DNA from 2 places in the Pseudomonas sp. WS 5071 genome. Region 1 is predicted to be linked to the other one. Evidence: predicted binding sites of a transcription regulator. Region 1 holds the regulator's gene; the other holds the start of a gene.

The links. The regulator FliA, encoded in region 1, starts transcription of late flagellar genes. The targets are predictions, from matches to a motif close to CTAAAGTTTNNNNNNNNNNNGCCGNTAA.
Region 2: the regulator FliA is predicted to act here: its motif matches at 4,418-4,445, upstream of flgM (flagellar biosynthesis anti-sigma factor FlgM).

The regions. Positions count from the first base shown of each region.
Region 1 is NZ_JAAQWY010000002.1:72,695-88,717, forward strand. It holds gene HBN61_RS01520 (CheW domain-containing protein) at 1-752, opposite strand, end outside; gene HBN61_RS01525 (ParA family protein) at 837-1,625, opposite strand; gene motD (flagellar motor protein MotD) at 1,677-2,567, opposite strand; gene HBN61_RS01535 (flagellar motor protein) at 2,583-3,323, opposite strand; gene cheB (protein-glutamate methylesterase/protein-glutamine glutaminase) at 3,323-4,462, opposite strand; gene HBN61_RS01545 (chemotaxis protein CheA) at 4,512-6,758, opposite strand; gene HBN61_RS01550 (protein phosphatase CheZ) at 6,770-7,558, opposite strand; gene HBN61_RS01555 (chemotaxis response regulator CheY) at 7,580-7,951, opposite strand; gene fliA (RNA polymerase sigma factor FliA) at 8,159-8,899, opposite strand; gene fleN (flagellar synthesis regulator FleN) at 8,896-9,729, opposite strand; gene flhF (flagellar biosynthesis GTPase FlhF) at 9,849-11,162, opposite strand; gene flhA (flagellar biosynthesis protein FlhA) at 11,173-13,302, opposite strand; gene HBN61_RS01580 (short-chain dehydrogenase) at 13,524-13,793, opposite strand; gene HBN61_RS01585 (hypothetical protein) at 14,157-14,726, opposite strand; gene HBN61_RS01590 (RHS repeat-associated core domain-containing protein) at 14,905-16,023, shown strand, end outside.
Region 2 is NZ_JAAQWY010000020.1:52,320-68,342, forward strand. It holds gene HBN61_RS13725 (glutamine synthetase family protein) at 1-1,215, shown strand, start outside; gene HBN61_RS13730 (MFS transporter) at 1,319-2,659, shown strand; gene HBN61_RS13735 (flagellar brake protein) at 2,706-3,446, opposite strand; gene HBN61_RS13740 (flagellar protein FlgN) at 3,540-4,007, opposite strand; gene flgM (flagellar biosynthesis anti-sigma factor FlgM) at 4,058-4,381, opposite strand; gene flgA (flagellar basal body P-ring formation chaperone FlgA) at 4,533-5,303, opposite strand; gene HBN61_RS13755 (chemotaxis protein CheV) at 5,380-6,312, shown strand; gene cheR (protein-glutamate O-methyltransferase CheR) at 6,359-7,186, shown strand; gene flgB (flagellar basal body rod protein FlgB) at 7,438-7,845, shown strand; gene flgC (flagellar basal body rod protein FlgC) at 7,849-8,292, shown strand; gene flgD (flagellar hook assembly protein FlgD) at 8,308-9,036, shown strand; gene flgE (flagellar hook protein FlgE) at 9,066-10,394, shown strand; gene HBN61_RS13785 (ribonucleoside-diphosphate reductase subunit alpha) at 10,609-13,494, opposite strand; gene bglX (beta-glucosidase BglX) at 14,190-16,023, opposite strand, start outside.

The DNA of each region.
Region 1 (16,023 bases):
AGCTCGGCCAGTTCGGACACATCCAGCAGCGCGCACATGTGCTCAATCACGGTGCCCGCCAACCATGGCCGCTGGCCACGCTGGGTGCGCCATTTAATTTCATTGGGGTCCAGGCGCAACGAACGGCTGACCTGATGCACCGCCAGCCCCCATTCGTAACCCTGAACCGAAATCACATACTGCAAACCTTCGCGGAAATCGTCGCGGTAGCGGTCGGGCATCACCCAGCGCGCGGTGTCGAGCACTTTGAGGTTGCCACTCTGGCTCGGCAGAATGCCGAGAAACCATTCAGGCTGGCCGAATAAGGGCGTCAACTCACGCCCGGCCAGTGAATAAATCGACCCCAGGCACACCAGCGGCACGGCCAGTGTCAGCCCTGCCACATCGAACAACAGGCATTCAAAAGGCTCGGCAGCCCAGGCCGGGCGTCCGTCGCTGCGCAGCGGCGCGTTACCGCCCGGCGTGGCGGGCAGGTGCACCTCGACCAGCGGCTGGGCCACAGCGCCTTGCGTGTCGACCACCTGCGCAATCTCGGCAGGCACAACCTCAGGCGTGCGCAACGGCACCGCATCGCGCACCTGCTCTTCGAGCACGGCGGCGGCAAAATCATCGCGCTCAACCGGCTCTGCCACCGGCATGATCGGTTCAAGCTCGACCAGCAGCAGCTCTTCAGTGGCCTCTTGCAACAAACCGTCGAGGTAAGACTGCAACGCCAATTGCGGACGCGTAGGAATCATTACAGGTTGCTTCATAACGTGACCCACATCCCGTAAGCGCTTGCGTGACCTTTGAAGGTTATCGGCCGCATCACTTTGTTACTTGAATGCATGGGCACCTCAGGCCACCTGCGGTGAAAGCTGGCGGCTGAGCAAATGCTTGAGCAAGGCGCGATACGCCACCACGCCACGGCTCTTGGGGTCAAATTGCGAGGGTGCCAGGCCCGCCCGGCTGGCATCGCGCAAGCGCGTGTCCACCGGGATGTAACCCTGCCAGATGGTGTCGGGGTACAAATCGCGCAGCACCCGCAAGGTGCTCATGGATGCCTGGGTGCGTCGGTCGAACAAGGTCGGAACGATGCTGAACGGAAGCGCCTGCTTGCGCGAGCGGTTAATCATTACCAGCGTATTGACCATGCGCTCCAGGCCCTTGACCGCCAAATGTTCGGTCTGCACCGGAATCACCAATTGCTGGCTGGCCGCCAGCGCATTGACCATCAACACCCCCAGCAACGGCGGGCTGTCGATGATCGCGTAATCGTAGTCTTGCCAAAGCTGCGCCAGCGCGCGCGCAATCACCAGCCCCAGACCGCTCTGGCCCGGCGACTGGCGCTCCAGCGTCGCCAGCGCCGTACTCGAAGGCAGCAGCGAAATATGGTCATGGCTGGTCGGCAGCAACAGTTGCCCCGGCAAGCCTTCCGGCACCTGCCCCTTGTGCAGGAACAGGTCGTAATTACTGTGCTCAAGGGCATCGGGGTCGTAACCGAAGTAACTGGTCATCGAGCCGTGGGGGTCCAGGTCGACCACCACCACGCGCTTGCCCGCCTCGGCCAGCAAACCGGCCAGAGCAATGGATGTGGTGGTCTTACCGACGCCACCTTTTTGATTGGCTACTGCCCAGACTCTCATTAGCGTGTTCCTCCCGGCGGCAAAAAACCCTGGCCGAGAATTGGCATTCAGTTAAAGGGCCGGCGACGGAGAATTGACGGCATTCCCGCGAACCGGCGGCGTTGATACCGGCGGTGCAGTTTGTGTGCCAGCCCGCTTCAAGGCTGCATCCGGCGTGGCATGGGCGCTCCCGGTGCCGGTCAGGCTGCGGCGCACATCCAGGTTGCGCGAGACCACCAGCACCACCCGCCGGTTCAGTGCACGGCCTTCGGGCGTGGCGTTATTGGCCACTGGCTGAAACTCGCCATAGCCCACCGACGCCATGCGGGCCGGGTTGACCCCTTGCATGGCGAGCATGCGCACGATGCTCGCTGAACGGGCTGACGACAGTTCCCAGTTGGTGGGGTACTGCGCCGTACGGATCGGCAAGTCGTCCGTAAACCCTTCGACGTGGATCGGGTTATCGAACGGTTTGAGGATCGCCGCCACCTTGTCGATGATGCTGAACGCCACATCGCTGGGCATCGCATCGCCGCTGCCAAACAGCAAGCTGGAATTAAGCTCGATCTCGACCCACAACTCATTGCCGCGCACGGTCAACTGGTTGGACGCAATCAAGTCGCCAAACGCATTCGTGATGTCATCGGCAATGGTTTTCAGCGGGTCGCTGGTGATCTGCCCGATGCCAGCATCCGTCTGCTCGCTGTCTTTGACCAGAGGCTTGGCGGGCTGGGTGGTCAATGGCCGCTCCTCACCAATCGGGATCGGCTTCATCGTGCGTTCGGCATCGTTGAACACCCCCACCAGTGCCTGGGAGATGATTTTGTATTTGCCTTCATTGATCGAAGAGATCGAATACATGACCACGAAAAACGCGAACAGCAAGGTGATGAAGTCCGCATAGGACACCAGCCAGCGCTCGTGATTGACGTGTTCTTCAGGCTGCCGACGGCGACGGGACATAGCGCAAACTCTCCATTAATCCATGAAGCCCTGAAGCTTCAACTCAATGGAACGCGGGTTCTCGCCTTCAGCGATCGACAGAATGCCTTCGAGCAACATTTCGCGGTAACGCGACTGGCGCATGGCAATCGACTTCAGCTTGCTGGCAATGGGCAACAGAATCAGGTTGGCACTGGCCACGCCATAGATAGTGGCAACGAAGGCCACGGCGATACCGCTGCCCAACTGCGTCGGGTCGGCCAGATTGCCCATCACGTGAATCAAGCCCATCACCGCACCGATGATGCCGATGGTCGGCGCATAGCCGCCCATGCTTTCGAACACCTTGGCGGCTTCGATATCGCGGCTCTCCTGGGTCATGAAATCGACTTCCAGAATGCTGCGGATGGCTTCGGGCTCAGCGCCATCGACCAGCAATTGCAAGCCTTTGCGCGAATAATCGTCGGGTTCGGCATCTGCCACGCCTTCCAGCCCCAACAGGCCTTCTTTACGCGCCGTGAGGCTCCAGTTGACGACGCGGTCCACGCCGCCAGCCAGATCGATGTGCGGCGGGAAGAAAATCCACACCACGGTTTGCATGGCGCGCTTGAACGCGCTCAGCGGCGACTGCAACAACGCGGCGCCGATGGTGCCACCCAGCACAATCAGGGCCGCCGGGCCATTGGCCAGCGCGCCCAGATGGCCGCCTTCGAGGTAGTTACCACCAATGATGGCCACGAAGGCCATGATGATGCCGATCAGGCTCAGTACATCCATCAGTGACACGCCTCGACCAAGTGCTTGCCGATGTCATCCAGGCTGTACACCGCATCCGCCAGGTTGGCTTTGACGATGGCCATGGGCATGCCGTAAATCACACAACTGGCCTCGTCCTGCGCCCAGACATTGCTGCCGCCCTGCTTGAGCAAGCGCGCGCCTTCACGGCCGTCGGCCCCCATACCGGTCAACACCACTGCCAGCACTTTGTCGCCGTAGGACTTGGCCGCTGAACCGAAGGTGATGTCCACACACGGCTTGTAATTCAGACGCTCATCGCCCGGCAGGATGCGTACCGCGCCACGGCCGTCGATCATCATCTGCTTGCCGCCCGGCGCCAGTAGCGCAAGGCCCGGACGCAACATATCACCGTCTTCGGCTTCTTTCACACTGATACGACACAGCTTGTCCAGCCGCTCGGCAAACGCCTTGGTGAACGCTGCAGGCATGTGTTGCACCAGCACGATGGGCGCCGGGAAGTTGCCCGGCAGTTGGGTCAGGACCCGTTGCAAGGCCACAGGCCCACCCGTGGAGGTGCCAATCGCTACCAGTTTGTAGGCTTTGCGCTTGGGCGCTGGCGAAGTCGGGGTTGCCGCCGGTGCACTGCGGCTGGCAATCGGCGTGGTGCGGGTCGGTGCCGGGGACGCAGGCGTGGCCGCAGGCGCGAAACCGCTGACCGCCGGACGTGGTGCAGGCGACGGCGCTGGCGGCTGCGAAGCGCCATAGCCGGAAAACCGGCGATTGCTGCGCGAGATGGTGTGCACCTTCTCGCACAGCAATTGCTTGACCTTCTCGGGGTTGCGCGAGATGTCTTCGAAATTTTTCGGCAGGAAATCCACTGCCCCGGCGTCCAGTGCATCCAGCGTAACGCGGGCACCTTCATGGGTCAGGGAAGAGAACATCAACACCGGGGTCGGACACTTCTGCATGATGTGACGCACGGCCGTGATGCCGTCCATCATCGGCATCTCGTAGTCCATGGTGATCACGTCCGGCTTGAGCGCCAGCGCCTGATCAATCGCCTCTTTGCCATTGGTGGCGGTGCCGATCACTTGAATCGTCGGGTCAGCGGACAGAATCTCCGAGACACGGCGGCGGAAAAAACCGGAATCATCCACCACCAGGACCTTGACTACCATAAACACTCCGTTAGGCGGCGCGGGACGCAACCGCCCCGCTCCACCAGAATCAAATACGCCGTGCGGCGTAGCGTTTGAGCATGCTCGGAACATCCAGAATCAAGGCAATACGGCCATCACCGGTAATGGTGGCGCCCGACATGCCAGGCGTGCCCTGGAGCATTTTGCCCAACGGTTTGATGACCACTTCTTCCTGACCGACCAACTGATCGACCACAAAGCCGATGCGCTGGGTGCCCACCGACAGAATCACCACATGCCCTTCGCGCTGCTCTTCGTGGGCAGCCGACGCCACCAGCCAGCGCTTGAGGTAGAACAATGGCAGCGCCTTGTCGCGCACAATCACCACTTCCTGGCCGTCCACCACATTGGTGCGCGACAGGTCGAGGTGGAAAATCTCGTTCACGTTGACCAGCGGGAAGGCGAAGGCCTGATTGCCCAGCATCACCATCAAGGTCGGCATGATCGCCAGGGTCAGCGGCACCTTGATCACAATCTTCGAACCCTGGCCCAGGGTCGAATAGATGTTCAGCGAGCCGTTGAGCTGGGCGATTTTGGTTTTCACCACGTCCATGCCCACGCCACGGCCCGACACGTCGGAAATCTCGGTTTTGGTCGAGAACCCCGGCGCAAAAATCAGGTTGTAACAGTCGGACTCGCTCAGGCGATCGGCGGCGTCCTTGTCCATCAGGCCTTTCTTCACGGCAATGCCGCGCAGAATATTGGCGTCCATGCCTTTGCCGTCATCGGAGATGGACAGCAGGATGTGGTCGCCTTCCTGTTCGGCCGAAAGGATTACCTTGCCGCAGCGAGACTTGCCGGCCGCTTCGCGCTCTTCCGGGGTTTCGCAGCCGTGGTCGACCGCGTTGCGCACCAAGTGAACCAGCGGGTCGGCCAGGGCTTCTACCAGGTTCTTGTCCAGGTCGGTTTCTTCGCCCACCAGCTCAAGGGTGATTTCTTTCTTGAGCTGACGGGCCAGATCGCGAACCAGTCGCGGGAAGCGACCGAACACTTTCTTGATGGGCTGCATCCGGGTCTTCATCACCGCGGTTTGCAGGTCTGCGGTCACCACGTCGAGGTTGGAGACCGCCTTGGACATGGCTTCGTCATTGCTGTTGAGGCCCAGGCGCACCAAACGGTTACGCACCAGCACCAACTCACCGACCATGTTCATGATGTCGTCCAGGCGCGCCGTGTCGACCCGCACTGTAGTTTCCGCTTCCGAGGCGGCCGGTTTGTCCGGGTGGGCCGCTGCCGCGCGGGCCGGGGCGACCGGGCGTGCTGCCGGTTCAGGCTTGCTGGCCACAGCGGCCGCTGCCGCAGGCGCCGCAGCGGGTTTGGCCGCGACAGGCTGGGCGGGGACTTCGGTGAACTTGCCCTTGCCGTGCAACTCGTCGAGCAACGATTCAAATTCGTGATCGGTGATGTGGTCCGGGTTGGCCGGTGCGACAGCCGCCGGTGCCTCAGGCGCCACGGAGGCCGAGGCATCCAGCGCATCGGCACTGAACGAGCCTTTACCGTGCAACTGATCGAGCAACGCTTCGAATTCGTCGTCGGTGATTTCGTTACTGGCAGTCGCGGCCGGTTCTGCGGGTTGAGCCGCAGGCGTGGCAGCCACGGCGTCTGGTGCAAACTGACCTTTGCCGTGCAACTGGTCCAGCAACGACTCAAACTCGGCGTCAGAAATTTCGTCGCTGGCAGGGGCAGATGAAGCCGACTGTCCAGGCGCGGTAACGGGCGCCGCAGCAACCGCAGACCCGCCAGCCGCTGCTTCAGCTTTGACCGCATTCAGCGAGTCCAGCAACAGCTCGAATTCGTTATCGGTGATGTCACCGCTGTCTTCGGCCACCGGTTGCGGCGCAGGCGCCACGGCGGCTGGCTCAACCACCGGGGCAGCTTGTGCCGCCGCAGGCTCGGCCAAACGCGCCAGGGCAGCCAGCAACTCCGGCGTCGCGGCCGTGATCGGTGCGCGTTCGCGCACTTCACTGAACATGCCGTTGACCGCGTCCAGCGCTTCCAGGATCACGTCCATCAGCTCCGAATCGACGTGCCGTTCACCCTTGCGCAGGATGTCGAACACGTTCTCGGCGATGTGACAGCACTCCACCAGCTCGTTGAGCTGGAGGAAGCCGGCGCCCCCTTTTACAGTGTGAAAACCGCGAAAAATTGCATTGAGCAGGTCGGCATCATCCGGTCGGCTTTCCAGCTCGACCAGTTGTTCGGACAACTGCTCTAGAATTTCGCCGGCTTCAACCAGGAAATCCTGAAGGATTTCTTCATCGGCGCCGAAGCTCATGTACGTGCTCCTTAGAATCCAAGACTTGAAAGCAAATCGTCTACATCGTCCTGACCGGACACGACGTCATCACGCTTATCGGCATGAATCTGCGGACCTTCACCCTGCGCCAGGTTTTTTTGCGGATTATTTTCAGCCCGCAGTGCTTCGCGGTCATGCTCGATCCCTGCGAAACGGTCAACCTGACTGGCCATCAGCACCAGTTTGAGCAGATTGCTTTCAACTTCGGTTACCAGCTGCGTGACCCGTTTGATCACTTGACCGGTGAGGTCCTGGTAATCCTGAGCCAACAAAATATCGTTCAGGTTGGCGGAGACCACGTGGCTTTCTTCTTCGCTACGCGTCAGAAAACCGTCAACCCGGCGCGCCAGATCCCGAAATTCCTCGGCACTGAGCTCGCGACGCATGAAGCGCCCCCACTCCGCACTCAAGGTTTTGGCTTCGGCGCCCAGGCTGTTGACCACGGGCGTGCTGTTCTCCACCAGGTCCATGGTGCGGTTGGCCGCCGCTTCCGTTAAACGCACAACATACGACAAACGTTCCGTGGCATCCGTGATCTGCGACACTTCTTCGGCTTGCGGCATGTGCGGGTCAATGTGGAAGTTGACGATTGCACTGTGCAGCTCGCGCGTCAGCTTGCCGACTTCGCGGTACAGGCCCCGGTCGCGGGTCTGGTTCAATTCGTGAATCAGCTGCACAGCGTCGCCAAACTGGCCTTTTTCAAGGCTGTCGACCAACTCGCGAGCATGTTTTTTCAAGGTCGATTCAAAATCGCCCTGGCTAGCCTCTTTATGCTCCATAACGCCCCCGTGGCGAGTCGATCAACCGATGCGTTCGAAGATCTTTTCGATCTTCTCTTTGAGTGCCAAGGCAGTGAACGGCTTGACGACATAGCCGTTAACACCGGCTTGCGCCGCTTCGATGATTTGCTCGCGCTTGGCTTCGGCAGTCACCATCAGCACGGGCATGTGCTTGAGTTTTTCATCCGCGCGCACGTGGCGCAGCAGATCAATGCCGGTCATGCCCGGCATGTTCCAGTCCGTTACCAGAAAGTCGATATGACCTTGATTGAGGATCGGTATCGCCGTGGTGCCATCATCGGCCTCGACGGTATTGGTGAACCCCAGGTCACGCAGCAGGTTTTTAATGATCCGCCGCATCGTCGAAAAATCATCAACGATGAGGATTTTCATATTCTTGTCCAATTCGACCTCCAAGCAGTCTTAAAACGCGCCCAGCACCTGGGCGCGCCATTCAATCAATTCAGTAAACCTTAACCCTGTAGCCGCCACCGCCGACCGCGACGCGGATGCAGCGACCGTCTGTGACAGAAGGTCTTGCGGCCTTATCGCAGCCTGCGGCAGCGGCTACAGGGGGTAAATCGTGTGGACGGCGGCGTATCAGCGCGCTCGCCATTCCGCCAGGCGCCCGCGCAAACGCGCGGCACACTGGCTGTGCAACTGGCTGACACGCGACTCGCTCACGCCCAGCACCTCACCGATTTCCTTGAGGTTGAGTTCTTCGTCGTAGTACAGCGCCAGCACCAGCCGCTCGCGCTCCGGCAAGTTGGCGATCGCTTCGGCCAACGCAGCCTGGAAACGCTCGTCTTCCAGGTCCCGCGACGGCTCAAGGTGCGCACTGGCGCCGTCCTCGTGCAGCCCTTCATGCTCGCCGTCCTGCAACAGGTCGTCGAAGCTGAACAGGCGGCTGCCCAAGGTGTCATTCAAAATGGCGTAATAATCATCAAGGCTTAAATTGAGTTCGGCCGCAACTTCGTGATCTTTAGCGTCACAGCCGGTTTTTGCTTCAATTGCCCGAATTGCGTCGCTGACCATGCGTGTGTTGCGGTGGACCGAGCGGGGAGCCCAGTCACCCTTTCGCACTTCATCAAGCATCGCGCCACGGATGCGAATACCCGCGTAGGTTTCGAAACTTGCACCTTTGCTGGCGTCGTATTTGGTCGAGACTTCGAGCAGGCCGATCATGCCGGCCTGAATCAAATCTTCAACTTGCACACTGGCCGGCAGACGCGCCAGCAGGTGGTAGGCAATGCGCTTGACCAAAGGGGCGTAGCGTTCGATCAGCTCGTACTGACTGTCGCGCGATGACTTGCTGTACATGCGATAGCCGCTTGCTGTCATGGAGACGTACCTACATTGGTTTGCTGCACCAGGCGCTCAACAAAGAACTCCAGGTGCCCACGGGGATTGGCAGGCAATGGCCAAGTGTCAACTTTCTGCGCAATGGCCTTGAACGCCAGCGAGCATTTAGAGCGCGGGAACGCTTCGTACACAGCGCGCTGCTTTTGCACAGCCTTGCGCACACTTTCGTCGTACGGCACGGCGCCCACGTATTGCAGGGCTACGTCCAGAAAGCGGTCGGTGACTTTGGTCAGCTTGGCGAACAGGTTGCGCCCTTCCTGCGGGCTCTGCGCCATGTTGGCCAGCACGCGGAAGCGGTTCATGCCGTAGTCCCGGTTGAGCAGTTTGATCAACGCATAGGCGTCAGTGATCGAGGTCGGTTCGTCGCAGACCACCAACAGCACTTCCTGCGCAGCGCGCACAAAGCTGACCACTGAATCGCCAATCCCGGCGGCCGTGTCGATCACCAGCACGTCCAGGTTGTCACCGATCTCGCTGAAGGCCTGAATCAGCCCCGCATGCTGGGCCGGACTCAGGTGAACCATACTTTGAGTGCCCGACGCCGCCGGCACGATACGAATCCCGCCAGGGCCAGGCAGCAGCACATCGCGTAGCTCGCAACGGCCCTCGACCACATCGGCCAGGGTGTATTTGGGGGTCAGCCCCAGCAGTACGTCGACGTTTGCCAACCCCAGGTCAGCATCCAGCAACATCACTCGTCTGCCCAGCTCGGCAAGAGCCAGCGACAAGTTGACTGAAACGTTAGTTTTACCGACGCCACCCTTGCCGCCGGTCACTGCGATCACCTGTACGGGATGCATGCTGCCCATGATCTTTCTTTACCTTGTCTTACTTAGACGCGGCTACACAGGTTGGCTGCGGGTTCCTCAACGGGAACAGGATGTGCAGACCATCAATGTAGGTACATTCCAACGTAATCATCACTGCCTCAGCCGACCCGTTTGGAAGGGCTGTGGTAGATATCAGCGAACATGTCGGCCATGGCCTCTTCGCTGGGTTCTTCCTGCATTTGCACACTCACCGCACGGCTCACCAACTGGTGACGACGCGGCAAATGGAGATCGTCCGGGATACGCGGACCGTCCGTGAGATAGGCCACTGGCAGCTCGTGGCTGATGGCCAGACTCAATACTTCACCAAGGCTCGCCGTTTCATCCAGTTTGGTCAGGATGCAACCGGCCAGCCCGCAACGTTTATAACTGTGGTACGCCGCCGCCAGCACTTGTTTCTGACTGGTGGTGGCCAATACCAGATAGTTTTTGGATTTAATGCCGCGCCCCGCCAGGCTTTCGAGCTGCAAGCGCAGCGCCGGGTCACTGGCTTGCAGGCCCGCGGTGTCCACCAGCACCACGCGCTTGCGTACCAGCGGCTCCAGGGTTTGCCCCAACGATTGGCCGGGCGCCACGTGCGTGACCGGCACATTGAGGATCCGGCCCAGGGTTTTAAGTTGCTCCTGCGCGCCGATCCGGTAGCTGTCCATGCTCACCAACGCGATGTTTTGCGCGCCGTACTTGAGTACATAACGCGCCACCAGCTTGGCCAGCGTGGTGGTCTTGCCCATGCCGGCCGGGCCGACCATGGCGATCACACCACCGTCTTCGAGCGGCTCGACTTCAGGGGTCGCGATCATGCGGGCCAAATGCGCCAACAGCATGCGCCAGGCCTGACGCGGCTCGTCAATTTCGGTCACTTGCTCCAGCAAGTCACGGGCCAGCGGGCCGGACAAACCAATGCGTTGCAAACGGCGCCACAAATTGGCTTGCGCCGGTTTGCTGCCTTGCAACTGATTCCAGGCCAACGAGCCCAACTGCACTTCCAGCAACTCGCGCAACCCATTGAGCTCAAAGCGCATGGTGTCGAAGGCGCGTTGATCCATGCTCGGCGCGGCCGGGGCGGCGGGACGCGGCGGCTCTTCGAAGGTCGGCTCAATCAGCGGCTCAGCAGCGGTCAGGGGCAGACCGGCAAACAACTGCCGACTGACATCCGACTCGCCCTCGGCACGCATGCTCAACTCGGCCTGGGCCGACACGATGCGCGACTGGGTCTTGCGCAGCTCTTCTTCAAGTTCGACATTCGGCACACGGGGCGCCAGCGCAGACAATTTGTAGTCCAGCGCAGCGGTCAACTCGACACCGCCGGCAATGCGGCGGTTACCAATAATGGCGGCATCAGCCCCCAGCTCATCACGAACCAGTTTCATGGCCTGACGCATATCGGCGGCGAAAAAACGCTTCACTTGCATAAACCAAACCTCAGCCGTTCGGGCCTACTGTCGCAACGATGGTGACTTGCTTGTTGTCAGGGATTTCCTGGTACGCCAGCACATGCAGGTTCGGCACGGCCAAACGGCCAAACCGCGACAGCATCGCGCGGACCGGGCCGGCCACCAGCAGGATCACCGGATTGCCTTGCATCTCTTGGCGTTGTGCGGCGTCGATCAACGAACGCTGCAGTTTTTCAGCCATGCTCGGCTCCAGCAGAACGCCCTCTTCCTGACCTTGCCCTGCCTTCTGCAGACTATTGAGCAATATTTGTTCCAACCTTGGCTCCAGCGTGATAACTGGCAGCTCAGACTCAACGCCTACAATGCTTTGGACGATGGCGCGGGACAAACCAACGCGCACGGCCGCGACCAAAGCGGCGGTATCTTGACTCTTGTGCGCATTGTTCGCGACGGCTTCGGCAATGCTACGAATGTCGCGCACCGGCACCTGTTCGGCCAACAGCGCCTGCAACACTTTGAGCAGCTGCGACAGGCTCAGCACACCCGGCACCAACTCTTCAGCCAGTTTAGGCGAGGCTTTGGCCAGCAACTGCATCAACTGCTGCACTTCTTCATGGCCAATCAGCTCATGAGAGTGCTTGTAGAGGATCTGGTTCAAATGCGTGGCCACCACGGTGCTAGCGTCCACCACGGTGTAGCCCAGCGATTGCGCCTGACTGCGCTGGCTGACTTCGATCCACACCGCTTCGAGCCCAAAGGCCGGGTCTTTGGCAGTAATGCCGTTCAACGTGCCGAACACCTGACCGGGGTTGATCGCCAGCTCGCGGTCGGGGTAGATCTCGGCCTCGGCCAGAATCACCCCCATCAGGGTCAAGCGGTAGGCGCTGGGCGCCAGGTCGAGGTTGTCGCGGATGTGCACGGTCGGCATCAGAAAGCCCAGATCCTGGGACAGCTTCTTGCGCACGCCCTTGATCCGCGCCAGTAATTGGCCACCCTGGTTGCGGTCCACCAGCGGGATCAAGCGGTAGCCCACTTCCAGACCGATCATGTCGATGGGGGTTACGTCATCCCAGCCCAGCTCTTTGGTGTCTTGCGCACGGGCAGGCGACGGCAGCAGTTCCTGTTGGCGCTGAACTTCTTGCAGCGCCTGAGCCTTGACCACGTTTTGCTTCTTCCACATCAAATACGCCACGCCACCGGAGACGGCGGCCAGGCTCAAGAACGCGAAGTGCGGCATGCCGGGCACGGCGCCCATCACGGCCATCAACCCGGCGGACACCGCCAGCGCCTTGGGCGAGGCGAACATCTGGCGGCTGATCTGCTTGCCCATCTCTTCGGAGCCCGACGCACGGGTCACCATGATCGCGGCGGCCGTGGACAGCAACAGCGAAGGCAGTTGCGCCACCAAACCGTCACCGATGGTCAACAGCGCATAGACCTTACCGGCCTCGCCAAACGACATGCCGTGCTGGAACATGCCGACGGCCATGCCACCGATCAAGTTGATGAACAGAATCAACAGACCGGCGATGGCGTCGCCGCGTACGAATTTGCTGGCACCGTCCATCGAGCCGTAAAACTCAGCCTCTTGCGCGACTTCCTGACGGCGGGCCTTGGCCTGGTTCTGATCGATCAAACCGGCGTTGAGGTCGGCGTCAATGGCCATTTGCTTACCGGGCATGGCATCGAGGGTAAAACGTGCGCTGACCTCAGAGATACGCCCGGCGCCCTTGGTGACCACCACGAAGTTGATGATCATCAAAATCGCGAACACCACGATACCGACCACGTAATTGCCGCCGATCACCACTTCACCGAAGGCCTGAATCACCTTACCGGCGGCGCCGTGCCCCTCTTGACCGTGGAGCATCACCACCCGGGTCGACGCCACGTTGAGCGCCAGGCGCATCAGTGTCGCCACCAGCAGAATGGTCGGGAATACCGCGAAATCCAGCGGACGCAAGGCGTACACACAGACCAGCAGCACCACAATCGACAGGGCAATGTTGAAGGTAAAAAACACATCCAGCAGGAATGCCGGAATAGGCAACATCATCATGGCCAGCATCACCAGCAACAACAACGGCACGCCCAACTGCCCCTGACCCAAACCGGTCAGACCGTTGCGTGCGGTGTTGATTAACTGAGAGCGATCCAATGACATTGCGGGAAACCTTTAGCAAACTTTTGACGCCATGTGCGCCGTGGAGCCTGCCTTTGCAAGAACCCTTCCAACTTTGGCAAATGGCCACATCAGAATGAAAAAGCCCTGAATTCCAGCGCCCGCGCTTGCTCCCTGATCCACTGACGACCGGTGCAGGCACCGGGCGTGCGCGGGTGAAATAGCCGCTCACCCGCGCATGGGCTTGGGGTGGGCCGTTACGCCGGCCTGAGCCGCCACCCCAGCACATCCAGCAGGTCACACCCATCGCGCAGCAATAGCATGGCCGTGGTGGCCAGGTGCTTGAGATCCACCGCGTCTGCGTTTTCCACATCGCGAGCGGCGAAGGTTTCCATCAGCTGCGTGACGGCCAATACGCGTGCAGCGGCGTTGGCATGAAGCACGTCCAGCGGAGCATTGCGGTCAATCAGTAAGGCGGGGATGGTGCAATCGATGGCAGTCAGCGGGATATAGGGAGCGTTCAGCATGAGGAAAGTCCAATGGTTAGAGGCATAAGCCACCTTTCGTCGCCAAACAAAGGGGTGGCAGCTGTGCGCGGGTTGGCGAACCGGTTAACCATAGAAACCCGGCAGACTCGAAAGTCTCCCACGCACAACCGCCATAAAGTCCTAGAGCGCACGGATTGTACGCGCAAAGACTCATGACGTTTCTGCATCTACGGTTAAATTCCGAGTCGCCAAACCCGGTCGCCATGTGGGCGAGCGCGGACTATAAGCGCCTGCGCAGAGGCGCAGCAAGCAGCAAACCTGTCTGAAGGGGCTGATAATGCTGCAGGCCGACGCGACCGCATGCACACGCCAGACACCCGACCCCGCACACTCACGCAGGGTTCAATTCCAGCGCCACTCCCCCAAATCAATAACCAGGCACGCACTGCTGCTGGCCCCGAACACCACATCAATCTTGCGGTTGGGCTGATAGCGCTCCGACCCGCGCCCGCCAATCAGAATATCCCCGCAGCGCCCGTCCCGCGTGTGCGGCCGATCCTTCCACACCGGCACACTGTCGAGCTTCAACGGGCGCACCAGGTTGCACAGGATAAAACTGCGTGCACAGATCCCATTGATCCCTTCCGAACTCAATGACTTGCGCAAAAATCGCAAAATCGTTTCGCGCTCTTTCTCGCACCGCTCCAGCACGGCGGCGTAATACGCCTCGTGGCCACAACCCTGCGGCACGGTCGGCAGCGAAATCACCGCCAGCAGGTTGGCGCCCTCGGTGCTGAACCCCACCACATGTTGATCGAGCGCCTGATCCAGCCAAAAAATCGCAAACGTGCCCTCCAGCGCGGGGAACGCCGGAAACAACCCCACCAGCTCGGCCATGGCCAAACCGTGGGCATCACTCAACGCATAGGTTTTGACAGACGCATCAGGAATCAGGGTTAACTCAATAGGCATCGCGCATCTCCATTGCCGGTCAACAAACGCCAGGGCGCGCTCTATCCCTAGTTAAGCAGGTTTGGGCAAACCGACTACTGGCAACATTGACAGGGTGACCACCTGATAGAACTGCCAGTACCCGTGACGCCTGCTCGCGCTCATCATCAAGCATTCCTCCACGCGCGCGAGAGCTTCCATGAAAAAAGCACTGCTGTGCAGTTATCACTACGACCCGCTTGATCGGCTGACGGGGCTACTGCCCCATCCACAGGCGACACGCCAACGCTTTTATCGGCAAAACCGGCTTGCCACGCAGATCCAGGGCGAGGTGCGACACATCATCCTGCAGCACGGCGACCAGTTGCTTGCGCTACATAGCCGTGATGCAACGTCATCCGCCAGCACTCTGCTCGCCACCGACACGCAGCACTCCGTGCTGCATACGGTGGGCAGTACAGAACAACGGGCAATGGCGTATTCACCCTATGGACACCATCCAACCGCGGGCGCCAATGAGCATCTTTTGGGGTTTAACGGGGAGTGCGCAGACCCGGTGACTGGGCATTATTTATTGGGCAACGGGTACCGGGCGTTTAATCCCGTGTTGATGCGCTTTAACAGCCCGGACAGTTGGAGCCCGTTTGGTAAGGGCGGGATCAATTGCTACAGCTACTGCCTGAACAATCCGATCAACTATCGCGACCCGTCAGGGCACTTTATCACCTCCTGGAAAAACCTCCTGGCTGTCCAGGGTATTTCTTCATCGATGGGAGGCATAGCCCTTGCCCTCAGTAGCCCTGCCCGCACAAGCGGCCCGGCGCTGGCTGCTTATTTTAGCGGGTCGCTTGGGGTGCTGTATGGCAGCCTTGCAGCAAGAGTGCCGGGAACACGGCTGGGTACAGTCATGGCTGGCACCAGCGCGACGCTCGGTGCTATCTCCATGACGATGGGCGCACGTGCGAGCCGCCAAGGTTTTCGTGGACTGTCGAGTCGAGCCTCACTCAGCTCACTCGACTCACTGGACAATGTGGAAGCAAACATACCTATCGACCCCCCTCCTCCCTATCAACCCCGTGCCTCCGGCTTTCAATTTTCGCCCCGACACAGTCGACAATCATCGCTTCCGGACTATGAAAGTTTGGCCTCTGAAATACAGCGCGCGCCTCGGGATGAAGTACCTGAGTACACGCCTATAAGCCAAGCACATGCAGTGACAACACCTCGAAAAGTGACAGTCAGAATGAGTCACTTACCTGAAGTCCATAGAAGCACGAAAGTTGCGAACACCGGCGCGAGGATTAGAGAGACTCAACTC
Region 2 (16,023 bases), on a different contig from region 1:
CGACGCTTGCAGATGGCCCGTGGGGTGCTACTGCAATGCATCATGGGGGGATACCCCGAATCGCGGTTCTATGGCAGCGATGACGGCGATCTGGCACTGGTGCCGGATGCCGCGCACATCCATCGCCTGCCGTGGAGCGCAACACCCCGCGCGCTGGCCATTTGCGATGCCGACGAGCTGACGGGCGAAAGTTCGCGCCTGTCGACCCGTGGCCAGCTCAAAGCCGTGATCGCCCGTTATGCCGCCCGCGGCCTGGCACCCGTGGTCGCCACAGAACTTGAATTCTTTGTGTTTGCGCCCAACACCGACCCGACCCAGCCGTTCCAGCCGCCGCTGGGCCTGGACGGTCGCCGAGAAGTTGGCTTCTCGGCGTTCAGTATCAGTTCCAACAACGGCCTGCGCCCGTTCTTCAATGACGTCTATGAATGCATGGCCGCGCTGGGGTTGCCCCGTGACACCTTCATGCACGAAATGGGCGTCAGCCAGTTCGAGATCAACTTGCTGCACGGTGATCCACTGCTGTTGGCCGATCAGACTTTCCTGTTCAAGCACCTGCTCAAAGAGGTTGCGCTCAAGCATGGCCTGACGGTGGTGTGCATGGCCAAGCCGCTGGCGAAAACGGCCGGCAGCTCAATGCACATTCATCAGAGCGTGGTCGAACTGGGCATCGGGCGTAACGTGTTCAGTGATGCGGCGGGTCAGCCAACCGCTGCCTTCCGCCATTTTATCGGCGGGCAACAGGCAGGCATGGCGGACTTCACGGCGTTGTTCGCACCGAACGTCAACTCCTACCAGCGCCTGTGTCACCCCTATGCGTCGCCAAACAATGCGTGCTGGTCCCATGACAATCGGGCGGCGGGCCTGCGCATCCCGGCCAGTTCGCCGGTGGCACGGCGTGTCGAAAACCGTTTGCCGGGTGCCGACGCCAACCCGTATCTGGCGATTGCCGCCAGCCTCGCGGCGGGTTTGCACGGCATCGAAAATCAGTTGGAGCCGACTGCTGCGATTCAGGGGGAATTCGAGGTGCCGGACGCATTGTCATTGCCATGTACCTTACATGCCGCTCTGGAGCGTCTGAAACGCAGTCACTTGGCGAAGGAACTGTTCGGCAAGGAGTTCATCGAAGGTTACATTGCGTCCAAGACGATGGAGCTCACCAGCTTCTTTGATGAAATCACACCCTGGGAACGCCGCGTGTTAGCGGCTCAGGCTTAATCGTCCAGACGGCACAGGCTTCGGCTCAACCGTTTGAACCTGCTGCATGCGGGCTGCCACCGGGCAGTTCGCATGCCATTGCATGGAGTCGCGGGGAACGCCGATGCGCCAAATCTGGAAGTCTTTTAAAGCGTTATATTTCGCCTCGCTGATGATGTTGATCGGCTCGGGCTTGCTCAGTACCTACCTCGCCCTGCGCCTGGCAGCCGACAATGTCGACGGCCTGTGGATCGGTGCGCTCATGGCGGCCAACTATTTTGGTCTGGTGCTGGGGGGCAAAATTGGACACCGATTGATTGCGCGGGTGGGGCATATCCGCGCGTATGCCACGTGTGCCGGGATTGTCGGCGCCGCCGTGCTGTGCCACGGCCTCACCGACTGGCTGCCGATCTGGTTGCTGCTGAGGGTGATCGTCGGTCTCGGCATGATGTGCCAGTACATGGTCATTGAAAGCTGGCTCAACGAACAGGCAGACGCCAAGCAGCGCGGTGTGGTCTTCAGTCTGTACATGATTGCGTCCTACCTGGGCCTGGTGCTCGGGCAACTGATTCTGGTGATACACCCGGCCCTCGGCCCGGAATTGCTGATGCTGGTGGCGATGTGTTTTGCACTGTGTCTGGTGCCTGTGGCCATGACCCGGCGCATTCACCCGGCGCCGCTGCACCCCGCGCCGATGGACCCGAAGTTCTTTATCAAACGTGTCCCGCAATCATTGATCGCCGTATTGGGTGCGGGGTTGCTGGTGGGGTCGTTCTACGGCCTGGCGCCGCTGTATGCCACGCAGCAGGGCTTGTCCACCGAGTTGGTCGGCCTGTACATGGGGTGCTGCATTTTTGCCGGGTTGCTGGCGCAATGGCCATTGGGCTGGTTGTCCGATCGCTATGACCGACCGCTGCTGATTCGCGTGTTCGCGTTCATTCTGGCGGTGGTGTCGCTGCCGCTGGCGATCCTGCCTTCAGTGCCTCTGCAAGTGCTGTTCGTCGCGGGCTGGTTGAGCGCGCTCGTGCAGTTTTGCATCTACCCGCTGGCGGTGGCGTTTGCCAATGACCACGTGGAAGCAGACCGCCGGGTATCACTGACGGCGATGCTGCTGGTGACCTACGGTATCGGGGCCAGTATTGGGCCGTTGGTGGCGGGGGTATTGATGAAGGTGTTGGGCAGTCAGATGCTTTACGCGTTTTTCAGCCTGACTGGCCTGGTGCTGGTGTGGCGCATTCGCCCGAATGCGGTGACCAATCTGCATCAGGTCGACGATGCGCCGCTGCAACACGTGGCCATGCCGGACAGCATGTCCAGCTCGCCATTGGTAGCGGCCCTTGACCCTCGGGTCGATGAGCAAGTGGTGCAGGATCAGATGCAGGACACCGCAGAGCCGACGGTAGAACCACACGCCCCAGAAGCCCCTCTCCCGGAGGCAGAAGAGGCCGATCCGCGGCAGGTGTGAGTCAAGGTGCATGTTGTGCCCTCTCCCATTGGGAGAGGGCCAGGCCTCAATAATCGTCGTCTTTATCGAACCGTCGCGCATCACGCTGCAATTGGTACACAAAACGCTCGACCTGACGCTGAACGCCGCCGCTCATATTGTGAAAGCGCATACCGGCAAAGGTAATGTTGAGGCGTTCTTCAAAATGCAGGTAGCGCAACTCCACGGGCGTGGTCATGGGCCCGAAGGGCAGGGCGGCGTTGAAGCGTTCGTACACTTGCCCCAGTTGCAGGCGCTCACTGATGTCGCCTTCAAACCGCAATTTACAACCCGTCGCTGACACATCCAGCAACTTGCCTTCAAGCGCGGATTTAATCTTGTCGCCATCCACTTTTACCGTTACCAGATCCGCCAGCTTGAGGGCTGCGCGGAACGCATTGCGGCGCTGGTGGTAGACGATCTCGGTCGGCAAAGCGCCGTGGTAACAGCGGTGGCCGTCTTTGTCGTCAATGGTCAGTTGCGTGGTGCACTCCCAGGCAATGCGAACACCGTCATGAAAGCCTTCCACGCGAAACGGCTCACCGGCCTCAAGGAAACGCTCACCGTCACGCGGGATCATTTCGTCAAAAGCCAGGGTCGCGGACTCGCGATCCACTTCGACCAGGTAGCTCTGAAAACGCTGACTGCGCTCGTGGAAGGTGATGATCAGCGGGTCATGGCTCTCTTGTAGCATCCGCAAATGTGCGGAAATTTCCAAAGGTGTAGTGAGCACCTTGGGAGGCTGCGGAGCATCTTCAGCATGGGACACGGTTCATCAATCTCCAGACAAAATACAACAACACGCAAAAAGGAGGCATTTTGCCAGTATGTTGCGTCGTTAGGATAGTGCGGTCACACGGGCTCACGCCTGGCTGAAAGCGCGTGGTTTGTTGACCAGTGCAGTGGTGCCGCGGGCGTCATACAGCGTATGGGCTTCGCCGCCGTGCAAGATGCGCTGTTGATTGGCCGTGATGAGTTGTTGCGTCTGGATGGCCTGACCGTTGATCACGTTGGCCGCCTGACAATCGGCTAGCACCTGATTCAATGCGTCGCTTTGGGCCAGCAGTTGCGGGCCAAGGTCCGAGTGGCTGGCCAGTTGCTCAAGCCCGCTGCGGTTGGCCGGCAAGCCAAGGCCCGCGAGAATTTCGCTGCGCTTGCGACCATGCTGATCGAGCAGAATGATCAACGACTGTTTGCGCGCCAGAATGTCTTCGAGCACCAACATGTCGCGCCCTTGCAGGGCAATGGTTTCGTCCTGCAGCAAGGCGAGAAGTTTCTCGGCAGGGGCGAAGTCGTCGTTGATCAGTTGCAATAAAGTCGTGTCGTGCATGGCTGGCTCTGGAATTTAAGCGTCCAAAAGCCTGGCGCTTGCCGCGAGGGCTAGCGCTGGGCTTCCAAGTTAAGCAGTTTGCTGGCAACCCGATTGCTGTCGACGGTGTAAGTGCCATCGGCAATGGCTTGTTTCAACTCAGCCACGCGGCTTTTGTCGACAATCGGTTGATCGCGCAGCGAATCGCTGATTTTTTGCAATTGTTGTGCCTCATGACTGAGGTGCACAGATTCCCCGCTCGGGGCATTGACGCCCGCCTGTTCGCTCTTGGCAGGGGCTGCTTGCGTAGCGCTGCCTGCTTCCTGACTGGCGTTGCTGCGCGTGCTGCCGGTTAACGGCGCGGCGTTGTTAAGACGACTGAAGTCGATGACCATAATGGAAAACCTCTGGGTATTTGGACGCTTGCCATGTTTTCGGCCATACCCGAGAAAACTTTAGGCACGATTAATCATACGGCGACGCAAGCCCGTACTGATCTGCGTCAAGCGACAGTGTAGGAAAGTTGAGAGTCGTATGCCAACTGTCCTACAAGGCCACCTCAACTTGCCCCGGCCCGGTAATCCGCGCCTTGATGACCCGTTTGGAGTTCAGGTTCTTCACCCGTACCTGTTCGCTGAGCCCACCGTCGGACAGCGCCTCGCCCGGCATTCTGACCGTCAAGGTCCCGCTACGGGCATTGATCACCACCTGATCACCCTTGCGCACCACGGCCGCTTGCTCCAGATGCGTCAGGGTCAGCACCTGATCGGTGACCATGGGTCGCAGAAGTTTTTGTCCCACTGCCAGTTCAACCGCGGTCATGTAGCCCTGAGTGATCAGGCCAACATCGCGCTCGCGCAGCACCACATCGTCGTAGCTGATGATCATGCCGCGCTTGAGGGGGTGAGTGACGGTCACGACCTCGCGGAATAACTTCACCTGTGCCGGCACAAAAATGGTCCACGGTGAGCTACCTTCACAGCGCACGCGCACCGTCACGCGACCCATGGGTTGCGCCGGGCTTTCGAGGGTGGCTGTCAATTCCTTGTCGCATTGGGCCAGGCGCAAGCGTGGATCGAGGTTATTAACCTGAATCTCGTAGCGGCCCTCTATCTGACCAGTGGCAAGGTAGTCTTCGACAGTGAATTCAAGAAAGCCTTGGGTCACGCCGATAAGCTGGGTAGGAGAAGTAAATCCATCGGCGTAGGACTGCGTGCCAGCGATTATCAGGCAAATCGTCGCAAGCACCCGTGCACCGCGAAGGCGCAGCGTCTGGAGGATCGGCAGGTGGCAAGAAATTGTCGTTTTTGCATTCATGGCCGATAAATAGCAAAGCCCGTGCCGTTTACCGGGCAATGTGCGTCGCAACTTAAAGTTTTAAGGGGAACCGTGTATGGCTGGGGTGATGGATTCGGTTAACCAGCGCACTCAACTGGTCGGGCAAAACCGCCTGGAACTGTTGTTGTTTCGCCTGGATGGGCCACAGCTGTACGGGATTAACGTGTTCAAGGTTCGCGAGGTGCTGCAATGCCCCAAGCTGACCGTGATGCCAAAATCCCATCCTGTGGTGTGCGGTGTGGCCAATATTCGGGGGGCGACTATTCCGATTCTGGACTTGGCCATGGCCACCGGCGCGGGTGCACTCAAAGACCAAAGCAGCCCGTTTGTGATCATCACCGAGTACAACACCAAGACCCAGGGGTTTCTCGTGCGCTCGGTGGAACGCATCGTCAACATGAACTGGGAAGAGATTCATCCGCCGCCCAAGGGCACCGGGCGTGACCATTACCTGACGGCGGTGACGCGGCTGGACAATCAACTGGTCGAAATCATTGACGTTGAAAAAATCCTGTCAGAGGTTTCGCCATCGTCGGAAATCATTTCCCACGGTGTGGTCGATGTTGAGACCCAAACCAAGGCCGTGTCGTTGCGGGTATTGACGGTCGATGATTCGTCGGTGGCGCGCAAGCAGGTGTCACGTTGCCTGCAAACGGTGGGCGTGGAAGTGGTTTCTCTTAACGACGGTCGCCAGGCGCTGGAATACCTGCGCAAACTGGTGGACGAGGGCAAGGACCCGTCAGAAGAGTTTCTGATGATGATCTCGGACATTGAGATGCCCGAAATGGATGGTTACACCCTCACGTCTGAGATCCGTGGCGATCCGCGCATGCAAAATTTACATATCATTCTGCATACTTCGCTGTCCGGGGTATTCAACCAGGCGATGGTCAAGAAAGTCGGTGCCAATGACTTTCTGGCAAAATTCCGCCCCGATGACCTGGCGTCCCGGGTCGTTGACCGGATCAAAGAAGCAGACCACAGCTGAGGGCTCAGTCCTTGGCGGTCAACACGATTTATAGAGGCAGGATCATTTGTCTACGGCTAATTTGGATTTTGAGCAGTTCCGGGTTTTCCTGGAAAAAGCCTGTGGCATTTTGCTAGGGGAGAACAAGCAGTACCTTGTTTCCAGTCGACTCAACAAGCTGATGGAGCAGCAAGGTATCAAATCACTGGGTGAGCTGATTCAGCGCATTCAAAGCCAACCCCGCAGCGGGTTGCGTGAGCAGGTGGTCGACGCAATGACCACCAACGAAACCCTGTGGTTTCGCGATACTTACCCCTTTGAAGTGCTGAAAAACAAAGTCCTGCCTGAGCTGACCAAGGCCAATCCGGGTCAACGTTTACGCATTTGGTCGGCAGCGTGCTCCTCGGGGCAGGAGCCGTATTCGCTGTCGATGGCCATTGATGAGTTTGAACGCAGCAACCTTGGGCAGTTGAAAGCGGGGGTGCAGATTGTGGCCACCGACCTGTCCAGTCTGATGCTCAATAACTGCAAGACTGGCGAGTACGACAGCCTGGCGATTGGCCGTGGCCTGTCCCAGGAACGCTTGCAGCGCTACTTCGAACCCAAAGGGCCGGGGCGCTGGGTGATCAAGGCACCGATCAAAAACCGCGTTGAGTTTCGCTCGTTCAACCTGCTGGACAGCTACGCCGGGTTAGGCAAATTTGACATGGTGTTCTGCCGCAACGTGCTGATTTATTTTTCGGCAGAGGTCAAAAAAGACATCCTGCTGCGCATTCACAGCACCTTGAAGCCAGGTGGTTACTTGTTCCTTGGCGCTTCGGAAGCGCTGAACGGATTGCCGGATCATTACCAGATGATCCAGTGCAGCCCGGGGATCATCTACCAGGCCAAGTAACAATCACGGGAGCCCGCAAGGCTCCCGTTTTTTTCGCGCTGTAGGGACGCCGTGTGGGTGTCCCGTGCAACAAAGCGGCAGAAAAGCGGCAGTCGGCGGACAGCCATTGCCGCTTTTCTGGCATTGCCGCGTCCCGGCACCGCGCAAAGCCTTGAAATACGGGGATCTGAAAACTGGCACGGGGTTTGCTCTATCCAGAGCATGAAAGACCTGAGCCACATCTTCAGGTCAGCCCACAAAGGTTTTCCGACATGAGCATCAGCTTCGATAAAGCGCTCGGTATCCATGAGCAAGCCCTTGGCTTTCGCGCCCAGCGCGCTGAAGTGCTGGCGAACAACATCGCCAACGCCGATACCCCGAACTACAAAGCTCGGGATCTGGATTTTGCGTCTGTGCTTGCGGCACAGACTGACAAAAACAAGAACGGCAGCTTTGCCTTGAACATGACCAACAGCCGTCACATCGAAGCTCAGGGTTTGAGCAGCGGCGACGAGTCGTTGCTGTATCGCACGCCGATGCAACCCTCCATCGACCAGAACACGGTAGATGCTCAGCTCGAACAATCGAATTACGCAGAGAACGCGGTCAACTTCCAGGCCAGCTTTACCCTGCTCAACAGCAAATTCAAAGGGCTGGTATCAGCCCTGCGCGGAGAGTAATCCATGTCTCTAGCCAGTGTTTTCAATATTGCCGGTAGCGGCATGAGTGCCCAGACCACGCGCCTGAACACCGTCGCCAGTAACATTGCCAACGCCGAAACTGTGTCGTCGAGCATCGACCAGACTTACCGTGCCCGTCACCCGGTGTTTGCCACCCTGTTTCAGGGCGCGCAAAACGGTACGGGCGATTCGCTGTTTCAGAATCAGGACGCCGCCGGGCAGGGCGTACACGTCTTGGGCGTGGTTGAAGACCAGAGCAACCTCGAAGCCCGCTATGAGCCGAACCATCCGTCTGCTGACGCCAAAGGGTATGTGTACTACCCCAACGTCAACGTGGTTGAAGAAATGGCTGACATGATTTCCGCCAGTCGTTCGTTCCAGACCAACGCAGAAATGATGAACACCGCCAAAACCATGATGCAGAAGGTCCTGACCCTCGGTCAGTGATAAGGAACGACGCAAATGAGTGTGACCGATTCCGTCAGCAACAAGACCCTCAATCAGGTGCTGGCCAACTCTGCCCAGGCCAAAGCCACGGACACCAGCCTTACGGCGGCTTCCAAGGCAGTGGCGGGCAGCAGCAAGTCGCTGGGCAAGGATGCGTTCTTGCAATTGCTGGTTACTCAGTTGAAAAACCAGAACCCGCTGGACCCGCAGGACAACACCGCGTTTGTCGCGCAGTTGGCCCAGTTCAGCAGCCTGGAAGGCATCACCACCCTGAACGATTCGGTGAACGCCATCACCGGCGGCTTGCAGTCTTCGCAAGCGTTGCAGGCGTCCTCATTGGTAGGGCGTTCGGTGATCGTGCAAACCAGTGAAGCACTGGTGGATACCGCCAGCGAGAAGCCGTTCAACGGCACCGTGGTGGTTAAAGACGCGGACGCCAAGCCGACTATCAAGATCACTGATGCGGATGGCGAAGTGGTACGGACCATCGAAATGGGCGCCCAGAAAGCGGGCAACGTCGATTTCACCTGGGACGGCAAAAATGATGATGGCGAGTTGATGCCCAAAGGCAATTACACCTTCACCGCATCGTCCAAAACGGACACGGGTACGACGGCACTCACCACCTACCTGCCCGCCACGGTCAACAGTGTGACGCTGAGCAAAACCGGTGGTGAAATCATGCTCAATCTTGCAGGTCTGGGCAGCATCGGCATGTCCAAAGTCCAGACCATTGGCCTCTAAGCCGACTTACAAGCCTTAAGGAGTGCAACATGTCTTTTAATATCGGCCTTAGCGGCCTCTATGCGGCCAACAAACAACTCGACGTTACCGGCAACAACATCGCCAACGTCGCAACGTCCGGTTTCAAATCGTCCCGTGCCGAGTTCTCGGACATTTACTCGGCGAGCAAGCTGGGCATTGGCAGCAAGACCATCGGCAGCGGTGTGAATCTGGCCAACGTTTCGCAAAACTTCGGTCAGGGTGCCATCAACAACACCGGCAACCTGCTCGACATGGGTATTCAGGGTAACGGCTTTTTTGTTTTGAGCGACAACGGTTCCCTGAGCTACACCCGGGCCGGTACGTTCAAGGCCGATAAAGACGGTTACGTCACCAACACCGACGGTACTGCGCGCTTGCAGGGCTACGGCGTAGATGCCAACGGCAAGATCGTCAACGGTGTACTGACTGACCTGCGCATCGACACCTCGAACCTCGCGCCACGCGCAAGCGGCTCGGTGGACTCGACCATCAACTTGAATTCGACCAGTGATGTGGTTAATCAGGTGGACAACAAGTTCGATCCGCTGAAGGCCGAAACCTACAGCAAAAAATTCACCACCACGATTTATGACACGCAGGGCAACGCCCACGAAATGGATCAGTACATGGTGAAAACGGATTCCAACACGTGGAAAACCTACACGCTTGTTGATGGTCGCAACCCTGATGGCAGCCCCGTGACGGGCACAGGCGCCAAAGACCCGGTCGCTTCGACCATGGTCTTCGATTCGGCTGGCGCGCTGACCAGCGTGACCACGCCAAACCCGGTGCCAGGCGAACCGGACATCATCAGCAGCACGTTGACCGTGGCTGACTGGGTACCCGGTGCCATGGTTAACGGGGCATGGGTCTCCAACGGTGCCGCTGCGAAAGATGGCGGTATTGCGATCAACATGGCCAAAACCACGCAGTACAACACGGACACCTCACGCAACCCGCCAACTCAGGACGGCTACGCCACGGGCCAGATCACCAACTTGACCATCGACGGCTCGGGCGTCATGTTCGCCAACTTCAGCAACAACCAGAGCCGTGCCATTGGCCAGATCTCCCTGGCCAGCTTTACCAACGAACAAGGCTTGCAGCCTGTGGGCGGCACGGCGTGGAAAGAAACCTTCGCTTCGGGCCAGGCCGGTTACGACGCGCCGAAGATCGGTACGTTGGGGGCCATCCAGTCCAACTCGCTGGAAGACTCCAACGTCAACTTGACCAACGAACTGGTTGACCTGATCAAGGCGCAAAGCAACTACCAGGCGAACGCCAAGACCATCTCCACCCAGAGCACCATCATGCAGACCATCATTCAGATGACCTGATGGGCGAATGCGCGTGTAAAAAGCCCCTCGTTTGAGGGGTTTTTTTTGCCTGCAGGTTCGGCGTGCGGGTAGTGTGTACCACCGCTCAAACGCTGTTGGTAGCGGTGCGAGCGGTACGGTGCACCCGCCAAAACAAAACCCCCGTCAAACCCAACTGTTGCCAGGGTTTAACGGGGGTTTCAGTCAAGCGATTTGACCCGCCAGACAGCTCAGCTTATTGGCACGCTTCGCAATCCGGTTCGTCAATGGCGCACGCTTTTGGCACCGGAGCCGGGCCGGCTGGGGCGGCGGCGACGTCTTCACTTTTGTTGCCGCTCGATACAGCGTTGAGCTTGCCGGTGTTGACGGTGGACTTCTCGGTGCTGGTGGCAGCCAGGGCACGGAGGTAGTACGTGGTTTTCAGGCCGCGGTACCACGCCATGCGGTAGGTGACGTCCAGCTTCTTGCCCGATGCGCCCGCGATGTACAGGTTCAGCGACTGAGCCTGGTCGATCCACTTCTGACGACGGCTGGCGGCGTCAACGATCCACTTGGTATCCACTTCGAACGCTGTCGCGTAGAGCTCTTTGAGTTCTTGCGGAATGCGCTCGATCTGCTGCACGGAACCGTCGTAGTACTTCAGGTCATTGATCATGACCGAGTCCCACAGGCCGCGGGCCTTGAGGTCGCGAACCAGGTACGGGTTGATCACGGTGAATTCGCCCGACAGGTTCGATTTCACGTACAGGTTCTGGTAAGTCGGTTCGATCGACTGCGAGACGCCGGTAATGTTGGCGATGGTCGCGGTCGGTGCGATGGCCATGATGTTGGAGTTGCGAATGCCTTTTTGCACACGGGCACGAACCGGTGCCCAGTCCAGGGATTCGTTCAGGTCAACGTCGATGTACTTCTGGCCACGCTGTTCGATCAGGATCTGTTGGGAGTCCAGTGGCAGGATGCCCTTGGACCACAGCGAGCCCTGGAATGTCTCGTAAGCGCCACGCTCGTCAGCCAGGTCGCAGGACGCCTGAATGGCGTAGTAGCTGACCGCTTCCATCGATTTGTCGGCAAACTCGACCGCTGCTTGCGACGCATACGGAATGTGCTGCAGGTACAGCGCGTCCTGGAAGCCCATGATCCCCAGGCCGACCGGACGGTGCTTGAAGTTCGAGTTGCGCGCTTGCGGCACCGAGTAGTAGTTGATGTCGATTACGTTGTCGAGCATGCGCACGGCCACGTCGATGGTGCGCTTGAGCTTGGCGGTGTCCAGCTTGCCGTCCACGATGTGGTTCGGCAGGTTGATCGAGCCCAGGTTGCAGACCGCGATTTCATCCTTATTGGTGTTCAGGGTGATTTCGGTGCACAGGTTCGAGCTGTGAACCACGCCCACGTGTTGCTGCGGGCTGCGCAGGTTGCACGGGTCTTTGAAGGTCAGCCACGGGTGGCCGGTTTCAAACAGCATGGACAGCATTTTGCGCCACAAGTCTTTGGCCTGGATGGTCTTGAACAGCTTGACCTTGCCCGGGTACTCGGTCAGGGCTTCGTAGTACTCGTAGCGCTCTTCGAAGGCCTTGCCGGTCAGGTCGTGCAGGTCAGGGACTTCCGATGGCGAGAACAGGGTCCACTTGCCGTCATCGAAGACGCGCTTCATGAACAGGTCAGGGATCCAGTTGGCGGTGTTCATGTCGTGGGTACGACGACGGTCATCACCCGTGTTCTTGCGCAGCTCGATGAACTCTTCGATGTCCATGTGCCAGGTTTCAAGGTAAGCGCACACAGCGCCCTTGCGCTTGCCACCCTGGTTCACGGCAACGGCGGTGTCGTTCACCACTTTGAGGAACGGCACAACGCCCTGGGATTTACCGTTGGTGCCTTTGATCCACGAACCGAGCGCGCGTACTGGCGTCCAGTCGTTGCCTAGGCCGCCTGCGAATTTGGACAGCATGGCGTTGTCGTGGATCGCGTGGTAGATGCCCGACAGGTCGTCCGGCACGGTGGTCAGGTAGCAGCTGGAGAGCTGTGGACGCTGAGTACCGGCGTTGAACAGCGTCGGGGTCGACGACATGTAATCGAAGGACGACAGCAGGTTGTAGAACTCGATGGCGCGGTCTTCTTTTTGCTTCTCTTCGATTGCCAGGCCCATGGCCACACGCATGAAGAAGATCTGCGGCAGTTCGAAACGCACGCCATCCTTGTGGATGAAGTAACGGTCGTACAGGGTTTGCAGGCCCAGGTAGGTGAACTGCTGATCGCGCTCGTGGTTGATCGCCTTGCCCAGTTTTTCCAGGTCGAAGGTGGCCAGCACCGGGTTCAGCAGGTCGAACTCAATACCTTTGGCGATGTAGGCAGGCAGGGCCTTGGCGTACAGGTCGGCCATCTCGTGGTGAGTGGCGCTTTCGGCCACGTTGAGGAAGCTCAGGCCTTCGGCACGCAGGGTGTCCATCAGCAGGCGGGCGGTCACGAACGAGTAGTTTGGCTCGCGCTCAACCAGGGTGCGGGCGGTCATTACCAGTGCGGTGTTGACGTCGCTCAGGGCTACGCCGTCGTACAGGTTCTTCAGGGTTTCGCGCTGGATCAGGTCGCCGTCCACTTCAGCCAGGCCTTCGCAAGCCTCAGTGACGATGGTGTTCAGGCGGCCCATGTCGAGCGGCGCGAAGGTGCCGTCGGCGCGGGTGATGCGGATTGACGGGTGCGCCTGCACGGCGTCTTCGGCCGGGGCGCGGGTGGCGCGCTCTTTGGAGCGGGCGTCACGGTAGATCACGTAGTCACGGGCTACTTTCTGCTCGCCGGCACGCATCAGGGCCAGTTCTACCTGGTCCTGGATTTCTTCGATGTGGATGGTGCCGCCCGAAGGCATGCGACGCTTGAAGGTTGCGGTGACCTGTTCGGTCAGGCGGGCAACGGTGTCGTGAATGCGCGACGAAGCGGCTGCATTGCCGCCTTCAACTGCAAGAAACGCTTTGGTGATGGCGACGGTGATCTTGTCATCGGTGTAAGGAACCACGGTTCCGTTACGCTTGATCACGCGCAATTGGCCTGGCGCAGTTGCTGACAGATCCAGATGTGAATCGTTCTGCGACGCGGTGCCCTGCGAGTTCTCGCGAGTTGAGTCGGTTTGCATGGGTGTCTCCACATTCTCTATGTTTATTTGGGCGCCTCAAAAAGGTGCCCACCGTTCCGTCCTGACGCACTACAACCGGGGGTAAGCCGGGCATAACGACCTCGGGACGTACAGAAAGGGGTGTTTTGGCCGCTTCCTTGCCGAAGTCTCAGGTTTGTGCGAACCGCCTCAAACCTTATTCCTGATGGGTGACAGTCTTTGTACTGCAACACCCGGGCCGCTTTCCGAGCCAGCGCTGGAAAACGGTTGCCATCCGCATGAGCGGCTTGGGCTTTGAAAACAGCGTTTGGTTCAACCCGACAGGGGCGAGAAAAGCACTTGAAATTCTCGGCTGAGTTGTGTTGGGTTTTTGCCCTAAAACCCTATATGTGGGGTCTTTTGGCGGAATTGATACAAGATATGCGTTTTACAGGTGGTGCGCAATGCACGACCTGTGGATAACCCTGTGTGTAATTTGTGTATGAACGCTTGAATCTGCGCGTAGGCCGCATGGCACCGGCATTACACCGTCTGTCACCGTTTTTGCCGGGATGAAATCGTGCGCGCTGGATTTTGAGGGCGCGAACCCTACCACAAAAAACAGCGCTGTCCGAACGCATTTTGGGGCGGGCGCAAAGATCGAAAAGGTCAAGCAGAGATTGAGCTCAAGAAGTGCCGGGAAGACCGTTCAGGCCCTGCCCGGCGGTTACGCGAAGTTAGAGCAGTTGGAAGCTCTTTTGCTGGACGTTTTGCGAATCCAGGCCAATTTGCACGTTGAATTCGCCGGGTTCGGCAGCGTACTGAAGTTGGGTGTTGTAAAACTTCAGGGCGTCTTCATCGATGCTGAAATGCACGACCTTTTCTTCCCCCGGTTGGAGCATCAGCTTCTGGAAGTTTTTCAGCTCCTTGACGGGGCGGCTCATCGACGCACTGACGTCCTGTATATAAAGCTGCACCACGGTTTCACCGGCGCGCTGCCCGGTGTTCTTCACGGTCACGCTGGCCGTCAGGGCTGACCCGGGTGTGAGGGTGTTGGCTGACAACTCCGGCGGCGACACGCTGAAGTCGGTGTAGCTCAAGCCATAACCGAACGGGTAGAGCGGGGTGTTCGGCGCATCGAAATACTGCGACGTGTAGTTGCCCGGCTTGCCCGGCGTGTACGGACGACCGATGCGCAGGTGGCTGTAGTAGCTCGGAATCTGGCCCACCGAGCGTGGGAAGGTGATCGGTAGCTTGCCCGACGGGTTGTAGTCACCGAACAGCACGTCGGCAATCGCATTGCCGCCTTCCGTGCCGCTGTACCAGGTTTCCAGCACGGCGTCGGCCTGTTGCACCTGATCGCCAATTGACAGCGGGCGACCATTCATCAAGACCAGCACCAGCGGCTTGCCAGTGGCCTTAAGGGCGGTAATCAGCGCGCGTTGCGTAGCAGGCAAGTCGAGGTCAGTGCGGCTGGCCGCTTCGTGGGACATACCCCGGGCTTCGCCCACTACGGCCACAATCACATCGGCCTGTTGTGCCACCTTGACGGCTTCATCGAGCATTTCTTGCGCGGCACGCGGGTCGTTGGTCACGTCGAGCATGTTGGGGTTGGAATGATTGAGGTAGTCGACCACGGCCTGATCATCGGTCACGTTGGCGCCGCGGGCGTATGTCAGCGTGCCCGGTTTGCCCACGGCAGCGCGCAGGCCTTCAAGCACAGTCACCGATTGTGCGGGGACACCGGCGCCCGACCAACTGCCAAGCATGTCGATTTTCGAATCGGCCAGCGGCCCGATCAGGGCAATATTGGCGCGCTTATTCAAGGGCAGGGTGTGCGCCTCATTCTTGAGCAGCACTTGGCTTTTACGTGCCACCTCACGGGCTTCGGCCCGGTGCAGGCGGCTTTCGGCATTGATGTCGGCCGGATCGTCCAACGCTTTGCCAATGCGCAGGTACGGGTCTTTAAACAGGCCCATGTCGTACTTGGCGCCCAGCACTTCACGCACCGCGTTGTCCAGATCGCTTTGTGGCACTTTGCCGGACTTGATCAGGCCCGGCAGCTCTTTGCCATACACCAGGTCATTCATGCTCATGTCGACCCCAGCCTTGATCGCCAGCGTTGCGGCTTCACGCTCATCCTTGGCCACGCCATGCTTGATCAGTTCAAGAATCGCGCCGTGGTCACTGACGGCCACGCCCTTGAAGCCCCATTGTTTGCGCAACAAGTCCTGCATCAACCACGTGTTGGAGGTGGCCGGTACGCCGTTGATCGAGTTCAACGCCACCATTACGCTGCCAGCGCCTGCATCAATCGCAGCATGGTAGGGCGGCAGGTAATCCTGAAACATGCGCGTAGGGCTCATGTCCACGATGTTGTAGTCCCTACCGCCTTCGACGGCGCCATACAGGGCGAAATGCTTGACGCTGGCCATGATGTTGCCGGGCAGGGACGGGGACACGCCTTGATACGCCTGCACCATGACCCTGGCGATGCGCGAGACCAGGTAGGTGTCTTCGCCAAACCCTTCAGAGGTGCGGCCCCAGCGTGGGTCGCGGGCGATATCGACC